3 regions of the Agrobacterium sp. 22-214-1 genome follow, and region 1 is predicted to be linked to each of the others. Evidence: riboswitches for the same ligand, from Rfam matches in the RefSeq annotation. Region 1 holds a riboswitch; each other region holds the start of a gene.
What was found. A riboswitch is a leader RNA that binds a small molecule or an ion and turns the genes downstream of it on or off. The one in region 1 is predicted to bind cobalamin.

Region 1 (7,136 bases):
GCGGCGCGGAACCGGAATACGCCATCGACGAGTGCATCGTCATCGGTTGCCACACCCCATGTCGCTTTTACGGACCCGGCAGATACCGGCGGCAAGGTGGAGAAAAAAGCCTCGTAGGTGGAAAGATCAATTGCCGCTTCCTGTTGCTCGACACAGTCGAGCAGCGCCCGCGCGGTCTTAGGAATATCCTTGACCGTATAACCGGCCCCGGCGAGATCCTGCAGCATTTCGAGAACGCTTTGCGGCACATCGAGACCGACGGCATAACCGGTTCGCCCGGGCGCCGCACCTGGATAATCCGGCATCAGAATGACGACGCGGCGATCCCGTGGAAGGGCATTCCTCAGCCGCAGGAAAGCGGCGATGCGATTTGCCACCTGCTCGACGCGATCAGCCTCGGGTACATTGAGCAAACTCGCGCCGCCATCCATGCGCGCCTGTTTGAACGAGATTGCACCGGCGAGAATCCGGCCATCCAGTTCCGGCAGGACGACATGCATGGCAAGATCGGAGGGATTGAGACCGCGCGCATTTTTCGCCCATCCGTCCCGCCGCGTCGTCGCCATCACCACTTGAAACACAGGCACGCCGATACGGTCGAACAGCGTTGCGCCGTCGTCATCCGTCTGGCTGGCGAAGGCGGTGGCGGCAATGATGGCGGCGGGCTTCAGATCGGGCAGCACCGTTTCGAGGAAACGGATCGCCTCGCCATCCTTCAGACCGCTGACAAAAATCGGCAAGGGTGCAAAACCGCGCCGCGAGAGCGCCTCGAAAAGCGCATCCACCGGTGCGGCATCTGCCGCTAGAAGCATGGAACGGTAAAAGAGGATGGGCAGAAGGGACGCACCGTCGGGAAAACCCGCGCAGGCTTCCGCCCTATCCACAACGCCCCTGCCGGGCCGGTAAAAACCGGCTTTCGGCAGCGGCTCAGCTTCAATATCCGGCCATGCCTCGCCCCTTGCAAGAGCGGCGAGACCAAGGGCAAGCCGGTCCATATTCTCCTGCCCGCCCTCGCGAAAGAAGGAGAGGACCGAGGCCAAAATTCGCCGATCGACGGTCGAGGCCGCTTCGAGTTTCTCGTCCCTTTCGCTGCACTCACCCGGCACAAGCAGAAGCTTGATGCCGCGCCTGCGCGCAAGAATGGAAATCTGATCGACACCGTAACGCCAGCGTTCCGCACCGCCGAGAATCCGGATAAGAATAACCTTGGCATGTTCCGCCGTCTTTTCGATCCAGAGATCGACCGACATGGGATGTCGAAGCTCGGAGAGGTTGGCGGCTGACAGGGAGGGGAGCACACCCTCTGTTCGCCGCCAGGCCTGTTCCAAACCGGCCAGATCGCTTGCCGAAAACGACAGCATCACCACATCAGACCGGGGCTGGTTGAGATCAACCGGCTCGATCAGGTCGTCCAGAGACGAGGATGTGGTGGCCAGGATGTGCATCGTCAGGCGGCCAGCATCTGTTCGATCTTTTCTCGGTTGATGCCCTTTTCGCCGATGACGACGAGGCGGCTGCGGCGTTCCTCACCCGCGGCCCAGGGCCGGTCGTAATAGTGGTTGACGCGGCTGCCGACAGCCTGCACCTGCAGGCGCATCGGCTTTGCGGAAACCTCGATGAAGCCCTTGATGCGCAGGACATTCTCCGCAGCAGCCGTCTCGGCGATACGGGCTGCCAGCGCTTCCGGGTCGGTCACGGCCGGCAGATCGATGACGAAGCTGTCGAAATCGTCATGCTCGTGGTCGAGTTCGCCATCATGGTGGGTACGGCGGTTTTCGATATCCTCTTCCACCGCAAGGCCAAGACCGATCAGCACGGCGGGGTCGATGGCGCCATTGGATGCCACGACGATCTTTGCCGCCTTCGGCAGATGTTCGAGAACATGCGCCTTGGCCTTGTTGAGGCCAGCACCGTCAAGAAGATCGGCCTTGGTCAGCACGACAAGATCGGCGCAGGCAACCTGATCCTCGAAAACCTCTTCGACCGGGTCATCGTGATCGAGCGCCTCGTCATTGGCCCGCTGGGCGGCGAGTGCTTCCATGTCGTGCGCCACCTGCCCTTCGGCAAGGGCGGCGCCATCCACCACGGCCACGACGGCATCCACCGTCACGCGGCTCTTGATCGCCGGCCACTGGAAGGCCTGCACCAGCGGCTTCGGCAGGGCGAGGCCGGAGGTTTCGATGAGGATATGCTCCACCTTCGGCTGGCGGCTCAGAATCTGTTCGATGGCGGGCTGGAAATCATCCGCCACCGTGCAGCAGATGCAGCCATTGGCCAGTTCGACAATGTTTTCTTCCGGGCAGCTTTCAATACCGCAACCTTTGAGAATCTCGCCATCGATGCCGATATCGCCGAATTCGTTGACGATGATCGCCAGCCGCTTGCCGTCCAGTTGTTCGAGAAGGCCGCGCAGCAGCGTGGTTTTGCCAGCCCCCAGAAAGCCGGTGACGATGGTGCAGGGAACGCGGTCCAGAAGGGTGCTCATGATCTCTCCTCGGTAAAATCGAATGGGGGAATGCGCGCCACCATGCCGCGCTTTAAGGGTTCGGGGCGACCGCGCCAGGGCATCAGGCCGTCGGGGGCGGCAGCCAGCAGCCGTGCGCCGGTCAGCAAATCTTCCGCATCACCGGTCGTCAGCCCGCCGAAAACATAGGACCAGCCATTGGCGCTGCGCAGCACGGCGCTAAGCCCGCGCTTGCAATTGGCGAGGCAGTTGACGGAACGAACGGTGACACCCGTTTCCTCCGCCTTTGCGACGACGGCATCGGCGAGGCGTGAGCCGGGGCGCGGTTCGGCATTGGGGTCGGCTTCATCGCGACAGCTTCTGCAAACGAAGACGGTCACGCCGGACGCCGTTTCGTCCTGCGTGTTTCCGCCTGTACATGAAGATGTCGCTGAAATATCCAAACCGTATCGTTTCCCGCGCCTTGCAAAAAAATCTCGGGGGTGCGGATGTCGAATACGGTATGCGGACAGGCGCAAACCGGATGTTCGATCTAACCGACTGACCGGAGCACCCCGCCCGGCAGACGTTTTTCCTGAAACGGCAGGTCTCCTGGCTCGCGGCTTTACACCCTGACACCGCCTTCCCGAACCCGTTGAGGTGTCCAGTGGCTTTACGGTGCGGGCTTACCGCTTACAGTTGCGGGGGCAGCCACGGAATGACCCGGTAATCGGGCTGGAACCGTGTTCCCTCTTAGCTTTTCCCGTTGCCGGGAAAAGACCGTCAGTCCGTTACCCTTAGGCTGAACGGGCGTGAGGGTCAATGCCGCGGCCCTGTGGCCCGCACATTGCCGGGTGCGGCAAATTGGGTATAGTCGCCGCTCCGAATGGCTGGGGCACCGGGTCCCGCGCCGCTGGATAAAAAGGAAAACGCGATGACACGCGACATCAGCGACAGCGAAGCCGAACGTCACCGGCAGAAAATGGTCAACCGCAAGACGGTGCAGGACGCCGAGGTTGCGGAAAAGACCATCGAAAAAGGTCTGCTGATGATCAATACCGGTCCCGGCAAGGGCAAATCCACCGCCGCTTTCGGCCTTGCTCTGCGCATGCTCGGCACCGGGCGGCGGGTCGGCGTCGTTCAATTCATCAAGGGCGCATGGTCGACGGGAGAACAGCAGGCGCTGACTTTGTTCGGCGACAGGGTCGTGTGGCGCACCATGGGCGAGGGGTTCACCTGGGACACGCAGGATTTGAAACGCGACGTCGCGGCGGCGGCAAAGGCCTGGGAGGAAGCCAGGGTCCTGATGGCCGACGAGACCATCGGCCTGCTGATCCTCGATGAGCTGAACATCGCGCTCCGTTACGATTACCTGCCGCTGGAAGAGGTGGTCGAGACGCTTTCCAGCCGCAGGCCCGATCTGCATGTCATCGTCACCGGCCGCAACGCCAAGCAACCGCTCATCGACGCGGCCGATATGGTGACGGAAATGACCCTCGTGAAACATCACTTCAAGGCGGGCGTGAAGGCGCAGGCGGGGATAGAATTCTGACATGGCTGCACGCGTGCTGATGTTTCAGGGAACCGGCTCGGATGTCGGCAAATCGCTGATGGTGGCCGGCCTTGCCCGTGCCTTCGCCAAGCGCGGCCTGTCCGTCACGCCGTTCAAACCGCAGAACATGTCGAACAATGCGGCGGTCACCGCCGATGGCGGCGAGATTGGCCGTGCGCAGGCGCTGCAGGCACGGGCGGCGGGCGTGCCGCTTTCCGTGCACATGAACCCGGTGCTCCTGAAGCCGCAGAGCGAGACCGGCGCACAGGTGGTGGTGCAGGGCAAGATCGCCGGCAATGCCAAAGCGGCCGATTATCAGCACATGAAGGCCGGGCTGATGCCGCGCGTGCTCGAAAGCTTCAACCGCCTGAAACAACAGGCCGATCTGGTGCTGGTGGAAGGTGCCGGCAGCGCCTCCGAAATCAACCTGCGTGCCAATGATATCGCCAATATGGGTTTTGCCAGAGCTGCGGACGCGCCTGTGATCCTGATCGGCGATATCGACCGGGGCGGCGTCATCGCCAGCCTCGTCGGCACCAAAGCCGTGCTCGACGCAGAAGACGCGGCGATGATCGAAGGTTTTATCGTCAATCGCTTTCGCGGGGATCCGGCCCTGTTTTCAGACGGCATGCGGATAATTGCAGAAAAAACCGGTTGGGCCTCCATCGGGCTCCTGCCACATTTTGCCGACGCCGCTAAGTTGCCGGCAGAGGATGCTCTCGGGCTTTCCGGCCCGGCTGAGCGGAAACCTGGCGCGAAGATCCGCATTGCCGTACCGATCCTGCCGCATATTTCCAATTTCGACGATCTCGATCCGTTGGATATGGAACCGGATGTCGAGCTCATCCGCGCGCGGCCGGGCGAAACCATTCCCGCCGATTGCCGGCTGGTACTGCTTTGCGGCTCGAAAGCCACCATCGCCGATCTTGCCGTGCTGAAAAATACGGGGCTCGACATCGATATCAAGGCGCATGTGAGACGCGGCGGCCATGTTCTGGGCCTCTGCGGCGGATACCAGATGCTTGGGAAAACAGTCGCCGATCCCGAAGGCATCGAAGGACCGCCGGCAACAGTCGATGGGCTCGGCCTGCTGGATGTAGACACTGTTCTGACGGGCGACAAAAGGCTGGTTTCCGTTACAGGGAAGAGTTTCGACGGAATTGGTTTATCCGGCTATGAAATGCATGTCGGTGAAACCACGAGCGGAACCGACAGCCTGCCGTTTTCGAAAATCGATGGGCATGAAGACGGCGCTGTGTCGCCTGACGGCCGCATCTTCGGCACCTATATTCACGGCCTGTTTTCGGATGACCGCCAACGCGGCGCGTGGCTTGAGCGGCTTGGAGGACGGAACACGGAACTGAACTACGATGCTCAGGTGGACGCCGTTCTTGATCGCCTCGCCGCGCATATGGAACAGCACCTCGATCTCGACCGTCTGCTTGCTATAGCGCGATAAGGATTGCCAGAAGTCCCAACAGGCCGATCAATAAGAGGTCGGCAACCCGTGTGAGCCGCAGCGCCCTGCGAATATCGCCGGCAATCAGCGCCGCCCTCCCGCCTTCGCCCATGAAACGGGCCTCGATCATCTGCCCGCCATAGGAGCGCGGCCCTGCGAGCGCAAAGCCGAGAGCGCCGGCCAGCGCCGCCTCCGGCCAGCCGGCATTGGGAGAACGGTGATGGTGGGCATCGCGACGTATCGCGGCCATGGCCCCACCGGGTGATGCGCCCTTAACAAAAAACGCCGCGACAACGAAAAGACCGCCGCTCAACCGTGAGGCCGGCAGATTGACCAGATCGTCCAGCCGGGCGGAGGCCCAGCCGAAGGCCTCATGGCGGGGTGAGCGATGGCCGATCATGCTGTCGGCCGTATTGATCGCCTTGTAAACCGCACCGCCCGGCAGGCCCAGGAGACCGAGCCAGAAGGCAGGCGCGACGATGCCGTCGGAAAAATTCTCGGCCAGACTTTCGATCGCCGCCCGGCAGATCGCCGCCTCGTCCAGCTTTTGTGGATCGCGCCCGACGATCATCGATACCGCCTTGCGGCCGCCTTCCACACCCTCTCGTTCCAGCGCAGTGGCGACAGCCTCCACATGCCGCTCGAGACTTTTCTGCGCGGGAAGCGAAGCGCCAAGCACGGCAACCAGCAAAAGGCCGAAGGGCAGGAAAAGCAGAACGGATTGCGCTAACCATGCGACAAACAGCGTCAGCCCGACGAAAACGACGAGCGCCGCCACGCCTGCCCCCTTGCGCTGTGAAAATGACGCGCTCTCCCGGTTCCATTTTTTATCCAGCAGCGCGATAAGCGAACCGATCCAGGTGACGGGATGGCCGATGCGTTTGAACAGCCAGTCTGGATAGCCGGTCAGACGTTCGATCACGAGCGACAGGAAAGCGAGAGCAAAAAACATGGGCGAGACAGTACCAGAAAAGGCGAAAGCTGCGATCCGTCACGGCGGCAATCTCGGCAGGGCGCGTCTGATGTTTCCTGAAGCGCCGGAACCATGGATCGACCTTTCGACCGGGATCAATCCGCACTCCTATCCGCATTCGCCGATCCCCGCCAGCGCATTCGCCCGCCTGCCGGAACCGGACGCCGCCGAAGAATTGAAACATGTGGCCGCAGCGCATTTCGATGCGCCTTCCGCCCAGCATGTGGCGCTTTCCCCCGGCACCCAGATGCTGATGCCATTACTGGCTCAGATCGCTATCGCGCGCGGGGCCAAGAGCGGCGCCGTTCTTTCACCCGCCTACGCGGAACATGCCCGGACCGCACGCATGGCCGGGCTGGCTGTGACTGAAGTGGAAAACGTCAACGCGATGTCGGCTCACGACTATGCCGTGGTGATCAATCCCAATAATCCCGATGGCCGCATCACGGATCGCGCCGTATTGTTGTCGCTGGCCGAAACCATGCGCCGCAGGGGTGGGCTGCTCGTCGTGGACGAAGCCTTCATCGAGACAGGAGGTGCCGAAAGCCTCGCAGATGCCGCCGGTCAGGATGCGCTGGTGGTCCTGCGCTCCTTCGGCAAGTTTTACGGCATGGCGGGCGTTCGGCTGGGTTTCGCGATTGCGCAGCCCGATATCGCTGCTGAACTGGAGGCAAGGCTCGGCCCCTGGGCCGTTTCCGGCCCGGCGCTG
Region 2 (7,136 bases), on a different contig from region 1:
CGAGATCGGAGGCCTCCCTGTCGTTCACATCGCAATAGGTGGTGCGGATGAAATCGTTCTTCAGATCGGCAATCAGGCCGCCGAGCGCGGAAACGACGCCCGGGGTGGGCGGCACCACCACACCCTTCATGTCCAGCTCGCGGGCGAGGAAGCAGGCGAGCATCGCGCCGGCGCCGCCGAAAGCGAAGAGGTGAAATTCGCGCGGGTCGATGGCGAAACGGGAGGTGAGGGCGTTCACCTCCGCATACATGCCGGAGACGGCGATATCGACGATGTTGCCGGCGAGCGCCTCGACGGAAAGGCCGAGCTTTTCCGCGAGCGGCGAGAGCGCGGCGCGCGATGCGGCGTGATCGACGGTCACCGCGCCATAACCGAGCGGCATATGGCCAATGAGATTGGCGGCCGCCATGGCGTCCGTGATCGTCGGGCGGTCGCCGCCGCGTCCGTAACAGGCCGGCCCCGGCGTCGAACCGGCACTTTCAGGCCCCACCTGCAACAGCCCGAGACTGTCGACCCATGCGACCGAGCCGCCGCCTTGGCCGACGGAGCTGACCGAAACGGAGGGGACATGAATCTGGAAATCGCCGATCAGTTCGCCGACCCCATATTGGGCCTCGCCGTCCAGGATCACGGCCACATCGGCGCTGGTGCCGCCGATGTCGAGGCTCATCACTCGCTCAAAGCCGCTGGCCTTTGCCAGATAACCCGCGCCGATGACGCCGGAAGCGGTGCCCGACAGGATCATCTGCACACATTCCCGCCGCGCCTGATCGATGCCCATGACGCCGCCATTGGTCTTGGTGATGAGCAGCGGGCAGGCAATGCCTTGCCCGCGCAGCACCGTTTCGAAACGGTCGAGGTAATGTGCGACGCGCGGCTGGACATAACCGCTGATGACGGCGGTGACGGTGCGCTCATATTCGCGGATGATCGGCCATGTCTCGGCAGAGGAGACCACCGGCAATTGCGGCGCGATGCGTTCGATCATCGCCTTCACGGCAAGTTCGTTTTCTGGGTTGCGGTAGGAATGCAGGAAGGCGAGCACGATACCGTCGCAACCGGCTGCAAGGGCGCCGGCGACAGCCTGCGCCACATTCTCTTCGTTCGGGGCGAGCTTTACCTCGCCGGTCGCCAGCATGCGCTCGGCTATGCCGAAAACCCGTTCACGCGGGATGAGCGGTTCCGGCCGCACGGAATAGAGATTGTGGATCTGCGGAATTTTCAGGCGTGCAACACCCAGCACATCCTCGAAATTTTCGGTGGTGAACAGCGCGACGTTCTGGCCGTTGCGCTGGATCACGGTGTTGACGCCGACGGTGGTGCCATGGGTGAAATAGGAAACGTCCTTCGCTTCGATGCCGTCGCGCTTTTTCAGCGTATCGAGCGCGAGAAGGATTTCTTCTCCGGGCGCATCGGGGCGGGAAAACACCTTCAGGGTGGAAAGCGCGCCGGTCCCATCGTCGAACACGGCAAAATCCGTAAACGACCCGCCCACATCGACGCCAATGCGATATCCCATCTCTTCCGTCTCCTTTTCCAGTGCGGACGATGCTGTCATCGGGACCGGAAAAGGGCCAAGCATTTATGGGGTAAGGGTCATAGCCCCAGGTTATGAGGATGGCCGGGGTGACCCATAGGGAGGGTTGTTCAACCCTCGCCGGGTTTCGGCACCGTCATGTAATATTCGGGATGCGACGCTGCGCGATAGCCGGCCTTTTCGTAAACGCCATGGGCGTCGCGGGTCGCCAGCATCCAGCTCGATACCGTCGAAAGCTCCGGGTGTTTGCGTATCTCGGTGGCGATCCAGGACGCAAGGCCGCGACCGCGATGATCCTCCACCGTGAAGACATCGCGCAGATAGCCGAAAACGGCATAATCCGTTACCAGGCGGGCGAAGGCGGCCATGGAGCCGTCAGGGGCGTAAACGCCGACCGGCAACGAATGCGAAAGCGCCCGCTTCAGCCGGTCGGCGGTCATTCCCTGCGCCCAGTAGGAATCGCGGGCGAGAAAACCATGGACCAGATCGAAATCCACCCGTGCCGGATCGGTGCTCAGCACGTAGCCGTCGCGGGTGATTTCGAAAATGGCCGGTTCCCAGTTCATCCGTTCACCGTAACATAGATTTTGCGGACGGTTTCAATGGTTTTCCACACCCCGACGAAGCCCGGCTTCATGACGAAGCTGTCGCCAGCCGTATAACGCAGCGGTTCGCCGCCTTCCGGTGTGATTTCGATGACGCCTTCGAGAATATGGCAGAATTCGAAGGTTTCGCCCTTGATCGAACGGCTTTCGCCCGGCGTCGCTTCCCATATGCCGGTGTGGACGGTGCCGTTGCGGGCTTCGTCCAGCGGCCAGGTCTTGAAGGACGGATCGCCGGAAATGAGGCGTTCCGGCAGGGCCTTGGAGGCTTTCGGTTCAAAGGCGGGGTGCGTGTCGATGGTCTTGAGAAGCGGCATGGGTGTCCTTTCCTGGAACGGGATGATCAATATCCGCGATTGCGGTCGACGAGGCCGAGCGGCTCGAGGCCGGACTGGTATCGTTTGATGTTCTCGACAACGGTGCGTGCTGCCGAATGCGGCTGGGTGACGCTGGCGATGTGCGGCGTCAGGAGAATTTTCGGATGCGTCCAGAAGGCATGGTCTTCCGGAAGCGGTTCCGGATCGGTGACGTCGATCACCGCGCCCGAAAGCCTGCCGCTGTCCAGCGCATCGATGAGGGCGTCGTGGTCGAGTTGTTTGCCACGCCCGGCGTGAACCAACCCCGCACCCTCGGGAAGCATCCCCAGGCGTTCGCCATTCAGAAGTCCCGTCGTTTCGTCGGTCAGCGGCAGCAGGCAAACGAGAATATCGCTGGTCGAAAGGATCGTGGACAATCCGGCTTCGCCATGATGGCAGGTCACGCCATCGATCTCGCGCGGTGAACGGCTCCAGCCGGAAAGCGGAAAACCGAAGGGTTTCAGCCGTTCCAGCGCCGCAACGCCCAGCATGCCGAGGCCGAGAACGCCCACCCGGCACTCTTCCGCCTGACGCTGCGGCAGGGCCTTCCAGAGTTGCTGGCGCTGCTGTTTCAAATAGACCGGCAGGTTGCGGTGAAGCGCCAGCACGCCGAGGCTCACATATTCCTGCATCATGCGGATGATGCCTTCATCCACCATGCGCACGACTTTTACATGCGCAGGGACGGTGTCGATGTGAAACTGATCGACGCCCGCACCGATGGAAAACAGGATTTCGAGATTGCGGTAGCGGCCGATATCATCAGGCACGGTCCAGGTGATGAGGTATCGAACCGCATCCGGATCGACGCTTTCGGCATCCATCGAAAAGGGTAGTTCCGGCAGGTCGCGGGCCAGAGCCTGCCGGAAAATCTCGCCGCGCTTCGCGTCGGAATTGAAGAAGAAAGTCATCTGAAATCCGTGGTTCCGAAGGTTTAAACCGTGCAGCGGTTCGCCAGTGTTTCCAGCATTGACTGGCAGGCCGACAGTTCGCCGGCCGTTATGAATTCGTCCGGCTTGTGGGCGCGGCCGATATCGCCCGGGCCGCAGATGATGGCGTCGATGCCGGCCGCCTGGAAAAGCCCGGCTTCCGTGCCATAGCTGACGGCGGCGATGCAGGGCGCGTCGGTCAACTCTTCCAGAAGCTTCACGAGCGGTGCATCGGCGGCAAGGGAGAGCGCCGGATAATCGCTCATCGGCGTCCATTCTATGTCGATGCCCTCGGCGGCGAGCGCTTCGACACGGTCGCGCACCGGCTGGAGCAGGGCGACCGGCGACACGCCAGCAATCGCCCGCGCCTCCAGTTCGATGGCGCAGAGATCGGGGATGATATTGATCGCCTGTCCGCCTTTCACAGTGCCGATCTGCAGGGAGGAATAGGGCGGCTCGAATGTCGCTTCGAAGGGACCTTGGGTGAGAGCCTGTGCGGTCTCGACCGCCTTTGCCATGATGCCGGTCATCAGATGAATGGCGTTCACGCCCTGATCCGGCCGCGAGGAATGGCCGGAGCGACCGCGAATGGTGATGCGTGCGGCGGCCTTGCCCTTGTGGGCGCGCACGGCGCGCAGATTGCTCGGTTCGCCGATGATCGCGCCCGCCGGTTTTGCGCATAGTTCCGGCAACCGGGCGATGAGATGGGGAACGCCGCGGCAGCCCGCCTCCTCGTCATAGGAAAAGGCGATGTGAACGGGCCGCTTCAGCGCCATGCGTGAAAATGCCGGTGCTGCGGCGAGAACCGTGGCCAGAAACCCTTTCATGTCGGTGGTTCCGCGTCCGTAGAGGCGCTCGTCCTCGGCTCTCAGCGTAAAGGGATCGGAAGACCACTCCGGCTCACCGGCAGGCACCACATCCATATGGCCGGACAGGATGTATCCGCTGATATCGGTCGGGCCGAAGCTGGCGAAGAGATTGGCGCGGTCGCCCTCCGGGCCGGCAAGCAGCGATACTTTCGCGCCGTGGCTTTCCAGATAATCGGCGATCCATCCGGCAATGTCGCCATTGGCGGTTCCGACCACCGACGGGAAGCCGACAAGACGCTCCAGAATGTCGATTGCGTTCATGGCTGTCTCCGTCGCTTCAACGCCGAAAAGCTTAGAGCGGCCTGCGGCGTTTATCTGCTGAAATACGGGCGATTTCAGTAGATTGTTGTGTCCTTCCAGCGCTTTCGGAAAATTCCTGCTGACGAGGCTGGTTATCTTCGGATGTCGTGAGCTGGGCTGCCGGGATCAAGATCCCGCGCCGGAGGGAATGAGAGCCGTTTGTCATGGAGCTGCTCAAAGTCGATAGTTTCGAGTTGCGGACAGTGGATATCGCCGATGTGGAGGCCGATCATCTGCATGCTTTGTCCATGGCTGTCGGATGGCGATATCACGCGAACGAATGGTGTTTCCTGCGGCAGTGCGGCGTCGGCCTTGCCGCGCTTGACGAAATCGATCGCGTTGTCGCAACGGCAATGCTGTTTCCTTATGATGAGGCTTTCGCGACGGTCGGCATGGTCATCGTTTCCCCCCGTTTGCAGGGGCAGGGTGTTGCACCATGGCTGGTGGGCCAACTCATTGCGGGCTACCCTGACGCGGCCCTGCGGTTGAACGCCACGGAAGCCTCGCGACGGCTTTTCGCACGGCTGGGTTTTGTCGGAGATACGGAAAAAGTACATCTCCTGCGCGGCAAGGCGCGCTGCCCTGCCGAGATGCCGACGCTTGGAAGAAAACAGAGAATCGAGCCGCTGTCCGAGGATCATTTGTCCGCCGTGGCGGATCTGGATCGGGCGGCTTTCGGTGTTTCGCGCCGGGGTGTCCTGCAACGCCTTCTCCGGGAAAATACGGGTTACGGCCTGTTCGAGGCCGATCGTCTTGCCGCCTTTGCATTGCGGCGTGCTGCGGGGCGGGGCCATATTGTCGGCCCGGTCGTCGCCGGTGACGAGGCGGATGCGATTGCGCTGGTGAGGCGACATTTTTCTGATCTCGACGATCAGCTTGTCCGTCTCGATGCCGTGCGGGATAGCGGTCTTCTGACCGAGTTCCTGGCACAATCCGGGCTGGTGGTGATCGAAACGCTCACCACCATGTCGAAAGGCGTACCGCAACCGGCAGGCTCCGGTTCCGCAAAGATTTTCGCCCTGGCGGGCCCGTCTTTGTGCTGAGGTGCGGCACTATCGCAATTGACGCCCCGCCTCATGCCCCTTATGTGAGAAAGCGACGGTTCCTGCAGCCGAAAGGCGAAGGGATTAATAGGGAACATGGTGCGGGCGATCTTTTTCGCCCAATGCCGTGGCTGCCCCCGCAACTGTAAGCGGATTGTCGTTCATCCCCGTGACGCTCCAAGGCGTCATGCCACTGTATTCTCCGGAATGCGGGAAGGCAGATGAGTGACGCAAATCCGTGAGCCAGGAGACCTGCCGTCGAAATATAAACCATCGTTACGGGCGGGGAAGCCCGGAGGAGGAGGTTGTAATGTTATTTCATAACATTTCGTTTGCGTCCTATTGCCGTTCTCCGTACAAGACGTCCCGCTGTTGCTGCGCGTTCTGACGCCTGCTGCTCTGGAATAAGATTTACTTTCGACTGGAGAACATATGTTTCATTCTAGACGCCTGCCGGTCCATGCCGGTTTTCTGGCCGCTGCGCTTGCGGCTTTGCCTGTCGCCGGCGCCAATGCTGCCGAAACCACCTATCCCCTGACGATCAACAGCTGCGGTCAGGAGATCACCTTCAGGCAGGCGCCCGCCCACACCGTGTCCGTCGGCCAGAGCACGACCGAGGTTCTTTACCTCCTCGGCCTCGCCGACAAGGTGGTCGGCACGGCGCTGTGGATCGGTCCGGTTCTGAAGGGGTACGAGGAGGCCAATGCCAGGGTCGAGCGTCTGGCTGACAATGATCCGAGCTTCGAGGCGGTCATCGGCAAGAAGCCGGACCTCGTGACGACGCAGTTCCAGTGGCAGATCGGCCCGGAAGGCGTTGTCGGAACACCGGCGCAATTCGCCGAGCTTGGCGTTCCCGTTTATACCTCGCCCGCCGATTGCATGGGCAAGGACAATTCCGGCGGCGGTGACGGCGTGCGCAACACCGTCTTCACCATGGATCTGATCTACCAGGAAATCCGCGATCTCGCCAAGATCTTCAACGTGCAGGATCGCGGTGAAGAGGTCGTTGCCGACCTGAAGAAGCGTGAAGAAGCCGCCCGCGCCAAGATCGCCTCGGCCAACGGTAAGCTTTCGGCCGTCTTCTGGTTCTCCAGCGCCGAGCTGGATATCGATCCCTATGTGGCCGGCCGCAATGGCGCGCCCGGCTACATCATGTCCGCGCTGGGGTTGAAGAACGTCATCGAAAGCGATGAAGAGTGGCCGACCGTCGGCTGGGAAACCATCGCCAAGGCAAATCCCTCCATCATCGTCGCCGGCAAAATGGATCGCCGCCGTTTCCCGGCAGACGATGTCGCCGTCAAGCTGAAGTTCCTCGCCACCGATCCCGTGGCCAGCATCATGCCCGCCGTCAAGGAAGGTCATGTGTTCGAGATGGATGCGCAGGCGATGAACCCGACCATTCGCACCATTGAAGGCATCGAAACGCTGGCCGAGGCGATTTCGGCTGCCGGCCTCGCCAAGTGAACGGTCTTTCCACCCATCTCGGCAGGGTAGGGCTGG
Region 3 (7,136 bases), on a different contig from region 1:
GCTGAACCGCACCGCCTGGGGCCGCCATCTTTATGCTGTCGGTGACGATCCGGATGCCGCAGAACTTGCCGGTGTCAACGTCAAGCGCATGCTGACCACCGTTTACACGCTGTCCGGCCTCATCTGCGCCTTCGCTGGCTGGGCCCTCATCGGCCGTATCGGCTCGGTTTCGCCGACCGCCGGTCAATTCGCCAATATCGAATCCATCACTGCGGTGGTTATCGGCGGCCTGTCGCTGTTCGGTGGGCGCGGCTCCATCATGGGCATGATCTTCGGCGCCCTGATCGTCGGTGTCTTTTCGCTTGGCCTCAGGCTTATCGGAACAGACCCGCAATGGACCTATCTGTTGATCGGCGTCCTCATCATCATGGCTGTCGCAATCGACCAGTGGATCAGAAAGGTAGCAGGCTGATGGCAAAAGAACCCATTCTCACAGCACGCAATCTCGTCAAGCGCTATGGTCGTGTGACCGCCCTCGATCATGCCGATTTCGATCTCTATCCGGGCGAAATCCTGGCGGTGATCGGCGATAACGGCGCCGGCAAATCCTCTCTCATCAAGGCGATTTCCGGTGCGGTGACACCCGATGAAGGGGAAATCCGGCTGGAAGGCCAGCCCGTCCAGTTCCGCTCGCCGATCGAGGCGCGCAAGGCTGGCATCGAGACGGTCTATCAGAACCTCGCCCTGTCACCGGCGCTTTCCATAGCCGACAATATGTTTCTCGGCCGTGAAATCCGCAAACCCGGCATTCAGGGCAGCCTGTTCCGCGCCCTTGACCGCCCAGCCATGGAAAAATTCGCCCGGGAGAAACTGTCGGAACTCGGCCTGATGACGATCCAGAACATCAATCAGGCGGTGGAAACCCTCTCCGGCGGCCAGCGTCAGGGTGTGGCGGTGGCGCGTGCAGCGGCCTTCGGCTCCAAGGTCGTCATTCTTGACGAGCCGACGGCAGCACTCGGCGTGAAGGAAAGCCGGCGTGTTCTGGAGCTTATTCTGGATGTGCGCTCGAGAGGCCTGCCGATCGTTCTCATCTCGCATAACATGCCGCATGTGTTCGAGGTCGCGGATCGCATTCATATCCATCGGCTCGGCAAGCGTCTGTGCGTCATCAATCCGAAGGACTATTCCATGTCGGATGCGGTCGCCTTCATGACGGGCGCCAAGGAAGCGCCGAAGGAAACGCTTGCCGCATGACGCTGAAGCTTGAAACGATCGCCGGGGATGTTCTTCGGCGGGCAGAAGGTAAATCCCGTTTTATCGTCGCTATTGCCGGTCCCCCTGGGGCCGGCAAATCCACGCTGGCGGATGCCCTTTGTGATACTTTGCTCGCACGGGGCGAAACGGCCGCCGTCCTGCCCATGGATGGCTTCCATATGGACAATGGCATCCTTGAAGAGCGGGGGCTGCTGCCGCGAAAAGGCGCGCCGGAAACATTCGACGTGCGCGGTTTTCTCGATATCGTTTCCGCCGTCCGCAAGGGCGGGCAGGAGGTGCTTGTTCCGGTTTTCGACCGCTCCCGTGAAATCGCCATAGCGTCTGCCCGGGCGATTGCGCCGGAAACACGCTTTATCCTCGCTGAAGGCAATTATCTGCTGCTGGACGAGGCGCCGTGGACAACTCTTTCCAAAAGCTTCGACCTCACCATTTTTGTCGGGCCGTCCGTCGAGGTGCTGGAGGAGAGGCTGCGGAAAAGGTGGCAGGGCTACGGTCTCGACGAGGCTGATATCCACGCCAAACTTTTCGAAAACGATCTTCCGAACGGAAAAAGGGTGATCGAAAACGCCCGTCCCGCCGATATTCACATCGATATCTGGGAATAGATTAACGCTTTTCTCTGTTTGAGCGGCGGCACGCATGTGCCGTTAAGCCTTTGTTGACCATGTGTTGAATCTTTTTGATCCACAGGGTGGGGCTTTTGTGTGTCTATTTATTGACGCGAAAATTTCCTCATATACTATATGTGGTGTTCGAGGTTCTTCCGATTCGCAAGGATTGGGAGCTAAGACGGGAATTCGGTGCGTAACGCCTTTATGGCGGAGCAAGGCCGAAACTGCCCCCGCAACTGTAAGCGGTGAGCATCGTTCCGATTTGGGTCACTGGAGCCGAAAGCTTCGGGAAGGCCGGAATAGATGTTGTGACCCGCAAGTCAGGAGACCTGCCTTGAGCGCAAACGTCCACGGGCGGGGTGTCCGGAGGAAGGTGTATGACGCAAATGATTTGCGTGCGCCCTTTTCTGCCCCCTCCAGAACAAGCTTCGGGGTGAAGTCATGCCAGTGCATTTGTTTGAGTTGCTGCGCTCGTCGGCGTAGGGAATGATTTTACGCGGCTTGCAGCATCACCAGGAAAACCAGACCCGGTTTCCGTCCTGAATGCGAGAAGCCTTCCAAGGCCCTGCGCCTCACCTGAATGACAGAACCATCGCCGTCCGATTGCGATTGCAATCGGCAATGTTGAGCCGTGTCCGAAACCGGCTTCGAGAGAGGAAATTATGACCATCACCGTTTACAGCAAGCCCGCCTGCGTCCAATGCACCGCCACCTATCGCGCCCTCGACCGCATCGGCGTCCCCTATGAGATTGTCGATATTTCCGAAGATGCGGATGCGCTCGATCATGTCCGGGGCCTCGGCTACATGCAGGTGCCCGTCGTTGTTGCCGGTGAGCGCCATTGGGCGGGTTTCCGGCCGGATATGATCGGCTCGATCAGTTGAGGCGGCGGGGCGATGGGCCTGATCGTCTATTATTCCAGCCGCTCTGAAAACACCCATCGTTTCCTTCTGAAACTGGGACGGCGTCTGTTTCGCCTGCCGCTTGGCGTTGAGGAAGATGTTCCCCATGTGTCCGAGCCCTATGTGCTGGTCACCCCCACCTATGGGGGTGGTGGCACCAAAGGCGCCGTCCCGAAACCGGTCATCCGGTTTTTGAACGAGCCCTCCAACCGAAATCTCATTCGCGGCGTCATCGCGGCGGGAAACACGAATTTTGGCGCAGCTTTCGCATCCGCCGGAGATATCGTCTCGCGCAAATGCGCAGTGCCGTTTCTCTATCGCTTCGAGCTTCTCGGCACGGAGGAAGATGTCGCCAACGTCAAACATGGATTGGAACGATTTTGGACACGCTGACCTCGAGCGCCATTCGCAAGGACGTCAAACAGCCGGCAGCCGTAACCCAGAAACCGCTCGATGCGGCTCTGGACTACCACGCGCTGAACGCGATGCTGAACCTTTACGATGAGAACGGAAAGATCCAGCTAGACAAGGATCGCCTGGCTGCCCGGCAATATTTCCTCCAGCACGTCAACCAGAATACCGTCTTTTTCCATAACCTCAGGGAAAAGCTCGATTATCTGGTGACGGAGGGATATTACGAGCAGGAGGTACTGGATCAGTATTCCTTCAATTTCGTCCGCGATCTCTATGACGAAGCCTATGCCCGGAAATTCCGCTTCCCGACCTTTCTCGGCGCCTTCAAATATTACACCTCCTACACGCTGAAGACCTTCGACGGAAAACGTTATCTGGAGCGTTACGAGGATCGCGTCTGCATGGTGGCGCTGGCCCTTGCGCGTGGCGATGAGCAGCTTGCCCGCGATCTGGTCGATGAAATCATTTCAGGCCGCTTCCAGCCGGCAACGCCGACATTCCTCAACGCCGGCAAGAAGAGCCGTGGTGAACTGGTCTCGTGTTTTCTGCTGCGTGTGGAAGACAATATGGAAAGCATTGGTCGCTCTATCAATTCGGCGCTGCAGCTTTCCAAGCGCGGTGGCGGCGTGGCGCTGTCCTTAACCAATATTCGCGAATTCGGAGCGCCGATCAAACAGATCGAAAACCAGTCTTCCGGCGTTATTCCCGTCATGAAGCTATTGGAAGACAGCTTTTCCTACGCCAACCAGCTGGGTGCGCGTCAGGGTGCCGGCGCGGTCTATCTGCATGCCCACCACCCGGATATCATGCGCTTCCTCGATACCAAGCGCGAAAATGCCGACGAGAAAATCCGTATCAAGACCCTGTCGCTCGGTGTGGTGATTCCCGACATCACCTTTGAACTCGCCCGCAACAATGAGGATATGTACCTGTTCTCGCCCTATGATGTGGAGCGGGTCTATGGCGTGCCGTTGACCGAAATTTCGGTCACCGAAAAATACCAGGAAATGGTCGCCGATAGCCGCATCCGCAAAAAAAAGATCAAAGCGCGCGAATTCTTCCAGGTGATCGCCGAAATCCAGTTCGAGAGCGGCTATCCATACATCATGTTCGAAGATACGGTGAACCGCGCCAATCCGGTTGCCGGCCGCATCAGCATGAGCAATCTCTGCTCGGAAATCCTGCAGGTCAGCGAAGCGAGCGAGTTCAACGCCGATCTGTCCTATAGCCATATGGGCAAGGATATTTCCTGCAATCTCGGCTCGCTCAATATTGCTTCGGCGATGGATTCCGCCGATTTCGGCAAGACCATCGAGACCTCCATCCGGGCGCTGACGGCCGTGTCGGACATGAGCCATATTTCCTCCGTGCCCTCGGTGGAGAAGGGCAATGATGCCAGCCACGCCATCGGGCTTGGCCAGATGAACCTGCATGGTTATCTGGCGCGTGAGCGCATCTTCTACGGTTCCGAAGAAGGCATCGATTTCACCAATATTTATTTCTACACCGTCACCTATCACGCCATCCGCGCCAGCAACCGGTTGGCGGTGGAACGGGGCCAGAGCTTCAAGGGCTTTGAGAACTCCAAATATGCCTCAGGCGACTATTTCGACAAATATACCGACCGGGAATGGTTGCCCGCGACGGAAAAGGTCCGTGAGCTGTTCGAAAAAGCCGGCATCGCCATTCCAACGCAGGAAGACTGGACAGCGTTGAAGCAGGACGTGATGGCATCGGGTCTCTATAACCAGAACCTTCAGGCCGTACCGCCCACCGGTTCGATCTCCTATATCAACCACTCCACCTCTTCCATTCATCCGATCGTCTCGAAGATCGAAATCCGTAAAGAGGGCAAGATCGGTCGCGTTTATTACCCGGCTTCCTATCTCTCGAACGACAATCTCGAATATTATCAGGATGCCTACGAGATCGGTCCTGAAAAGATCATAGACACCTATGCGGCCGCGACCCAGCATGTCGACCAGGGCCTGTCGTTGACGCTGTTCTTCCGCGATACGGCAACGACACGCGATATCAATCGGGCGCAGATCTATGCCTGGAAGAAGGGCATCAAGACCATCTATTACATCCGTTTGCGCCAGATGGCGCTGGAAGGCACGCAGGTTCAGGGCTGCGTTTCCTGCACGCTCTGAATTGAGGGACAAGACAATGAACATCGCCGTAAAAACCGCGTCCCGCATCCGCGCGGTCAACTGGAACCGCATCGAGGACGACAAGGACCTCGAAGTCTGGAACCGCCTGACCTCGAATTTCTGGCTGCCGGAAAAGGTGCCGCTCTCCAACGACATCCCCTCCTGGGGAACGCTGAAGCCGGAAGAACAGAAACTGACAATCCGTGTCTTCACCGGCCTGACATTGCTCGACACCATCCAGAACGGTATCGGCGCGGTGCGCCTGATGGAGGATTCGGCAACGCCGCATGAGGAGGCGGTGCTTTCCAACATCTCCTTCATGGAGGCCGTGCACGCCCGCTCCTATTCATCGATTTTCTCAACGCTCTGCCTCACGCCCGATGTTGACGACGCCTATCGCTGGTCGGAGGAAAACGAATTCCTGCAGCGTAAATCCGCGCTCATCATGCGAGAATATGACAGCGGCGATCCGCTGAAAAAGAAGATCGCCAGCGTGTTTCTGGAAAGTTTCCTGTTCTATTCCGGCTTTTACCTGCCGATGTTCTGGTCAAGCCGCGCCAAGCTCACAAACACGGCGGATTTGATCCGCCTCATCATCCGTGATGAGGCCGTGCATGGTTATTATATCGGCTACAAGTTCCAGCGGGCGGTGGAGCGTCTCAGCGAAACGCAGAGACAGGAGATCAAGGATTTCGCCTTCGATCTCCTGCTCGAACTTTATGACAACGAGGCCAAATATACCGAAGACCTCTATGACGGCGTCGGTCTGACGGAGGACGTCAAGCAGTTCCTGCATTACAACGCCAACAAGGCCCTGATGAATCTGGGTTATGAGGCGCTGTTTCCGGCCGAGGCTTGCCGGGTCAATCCGGCGATCCTCTCGGCGCTCTCGCCCAATGCCGACGAGAACCACGACTTCTTCTCGGGCTCCGGCTCTTCCTATGTCATCGGCAAGGCGGTTGCGACCGAAGACGAAGACTGGGATTTCTGAAACCGGTTTGTTAGCAGGAACCCGCAAAAGCTATTGCGGGTTCACCACCTGGCTCGCAAGGCGGAAGGGGCTGGCGACGGTGGCGCCAATCGCATCGAAAACGAAGGCTCCGGCGCTGTTGATGTCACCCCCGCGCCTGCTTGCCTCAAGTTGCGGCACCATGGAGGCCAGCGCCGCATAGCGGTCGTGGTTGAGTGGGTCCGACGCCTTCAGGTTGGAGATGTCGACGAATTGCACACCCTCCTTGAGGGCGGCTTCCTGCACTTGGCGGTCGGTCACATCCAGCGCGCCAATACGGGTGACGTCGGCGCCAAGGATGGAAGAGGCTTTGAGCGCACGGTCATCCTTGGAAACGAGAACGGTGAGCGGTGGGCTGAGCCGGCCGACAACCTCGATCTGCTTGCGGAAGACATCGGCGTCAATATCGGGCGCAGCTAGCACCACCTGCAGCTTGGCGATGACATCGTTTCTGCCCTGGAAGCGCAATTGTCGCAGCGCTTCCATGACCAGCCAGCCGCCCATGCTGTGCCCGAACACGACGACGCTTTTTTTTGGGGTCTCCCGGGTGAGATCGATCAACATCGCGGCGAGCGCATCGCGTGAAAAGGTCGCGGACTCCTTGTCGGCCACATAGCCGGCGACAGAGGCCTGAGAGGGCCAGGAAAAGACCAGCGGAACGCCGTTCATATTGGCATCCGCCGCCATCTGCGCCGCGCGGAAAAGGGCTTCCTGATAGCTGTAATTATAGCCGTGTACAAAAAGTGCGATCTGCTTGCCGGAGCGGGCTATGTCGCCAAGATCGGCATTGAAGCGCGTCTTCGTCAGCATATCGGCCCTGGTAACGACGAAA

Region 2: it holds a riboswitch for cobalamin, as region 1 does, so the genes downstream of both, ACQZ5G_RS12665 (ABC transporter substrate-binding protein) here and ACQZ5G_RS19110 (DUF1636 family protein) in region 1, are expected to answer to the same signal.
Region 3: it holds a riboswitch for cobalamin, as region 1 does, so the genes downstream of both, nrdH (glutaredoxin-like protein NrdH) here and ACQZ5G_RS19110 (DUF1636 family protein) in region 1, are expected to answer to the same signal.

The regions. Positions count from the first base shown of each region.
Region 1 covers NZ_JBNWCK010000005.1:290,172-297,307, forward strand. The annotation lists gene cobN (cobaltochelatase subunit CobN) at 1-1,445, opposite strand, end outside; gene cobW (cobalamin biosynthesis protein CobW) at 1,448-2,485, opposite strand; gene ACQZ5G_RS19110 (DUF1636 family protein) at 2,482-2,907, opposite strand; cobalamin riboswitch at 3,029-3,243, opposite strand; gene cobO (cob(I)yrinic acid a,c-diamide adenosyltransferase) at 3,378-3,995, shown strand; gene ACQZ5G_RS19120 (cobyric acid synthase) at 3,997-5,454, shown strand; gene cbiB (adenosylcobinamide-phosphate synthase CbiB) at 5,441-6,406, opposite strand; gene cobD (threonine-phosphate decarboxylase CobD) at 6,405-7,136, shown strand, end outside.
Region 2 covers NZ_JBNWCK010000002.1:618,844-625,979, forward strand. The annotation lists gene ACQZ5G_RS12635 (hydantoinase/oxoprolinase family protein) at 1-1,519, opposite strand, end outside; gene ACQZ5G_RS12640 (GNAT family N-acetyltransferase) at 1,648-2,103, opposite strand; gene ACQZ5G_RS12645 (cupin domain-containing protein) at 2,100-2,456, opposite strand; gene ACQZ5G_RS12650 (2-hydroxyacid dehydrogenase) at 2,483-3,406, opposite strand; gene argE (acetylornithine deacetylase) at 3,430-4,554, opposite strand; gene ACQZ5G_RS12660 (GNAT family N-acetyltransferase) at 4,758-5,636, shown strand; cobalamin riboswitch at 5,676-5,910, shown strand; gene ACQZ5G_RS12665 (ABC transporter substrate-binding protein) at 6,069-7,100, shown strand; gene ACQZ5G_RS12670 (FecCD family ABC transporter permease) at 7,097-7,136, shown strand, end outside.
Region 3 covers NZ_JBNWCK010000001.1:1,935,790-1,942,925, reverse strand. The annotation lists gene ACQZ5G_RS09755 (ABC transporter permease) at 1-412, shown strand, start outside; gene ACQZ5G_RS09750 (ATP-binding cassette domain-containing protein) at 412-1,194, shown strand; gene ACQZ5G_RS09745 (nucleoside triphosphate hydrolase) at 1,191-1,820, shown strand; cobalamin riboswitch at 1,954-2,177, shown strand; gene nrdH (glutaredoxin-like protein NrdH) at 2,489-2,710, shown strand; gene nrdI (class Ib ribonucleoside-diphosphate reductase assembly flavoprotein NrdI) at 2,723-3,121, shown strand; gene nrdE (class 1b ribonucleoside-diphosphate reductase subunit alpha) at 3,109-5,295, shown strand; gene nrdF (class 1b ribonucleoside-diphosphate reductase subunit beta) at 5,312-6,286, shown strand; gene ACQZ5G_RS09720 (alpha/beta hydrolase) at 6,317-7,136, opposite strand, start outside.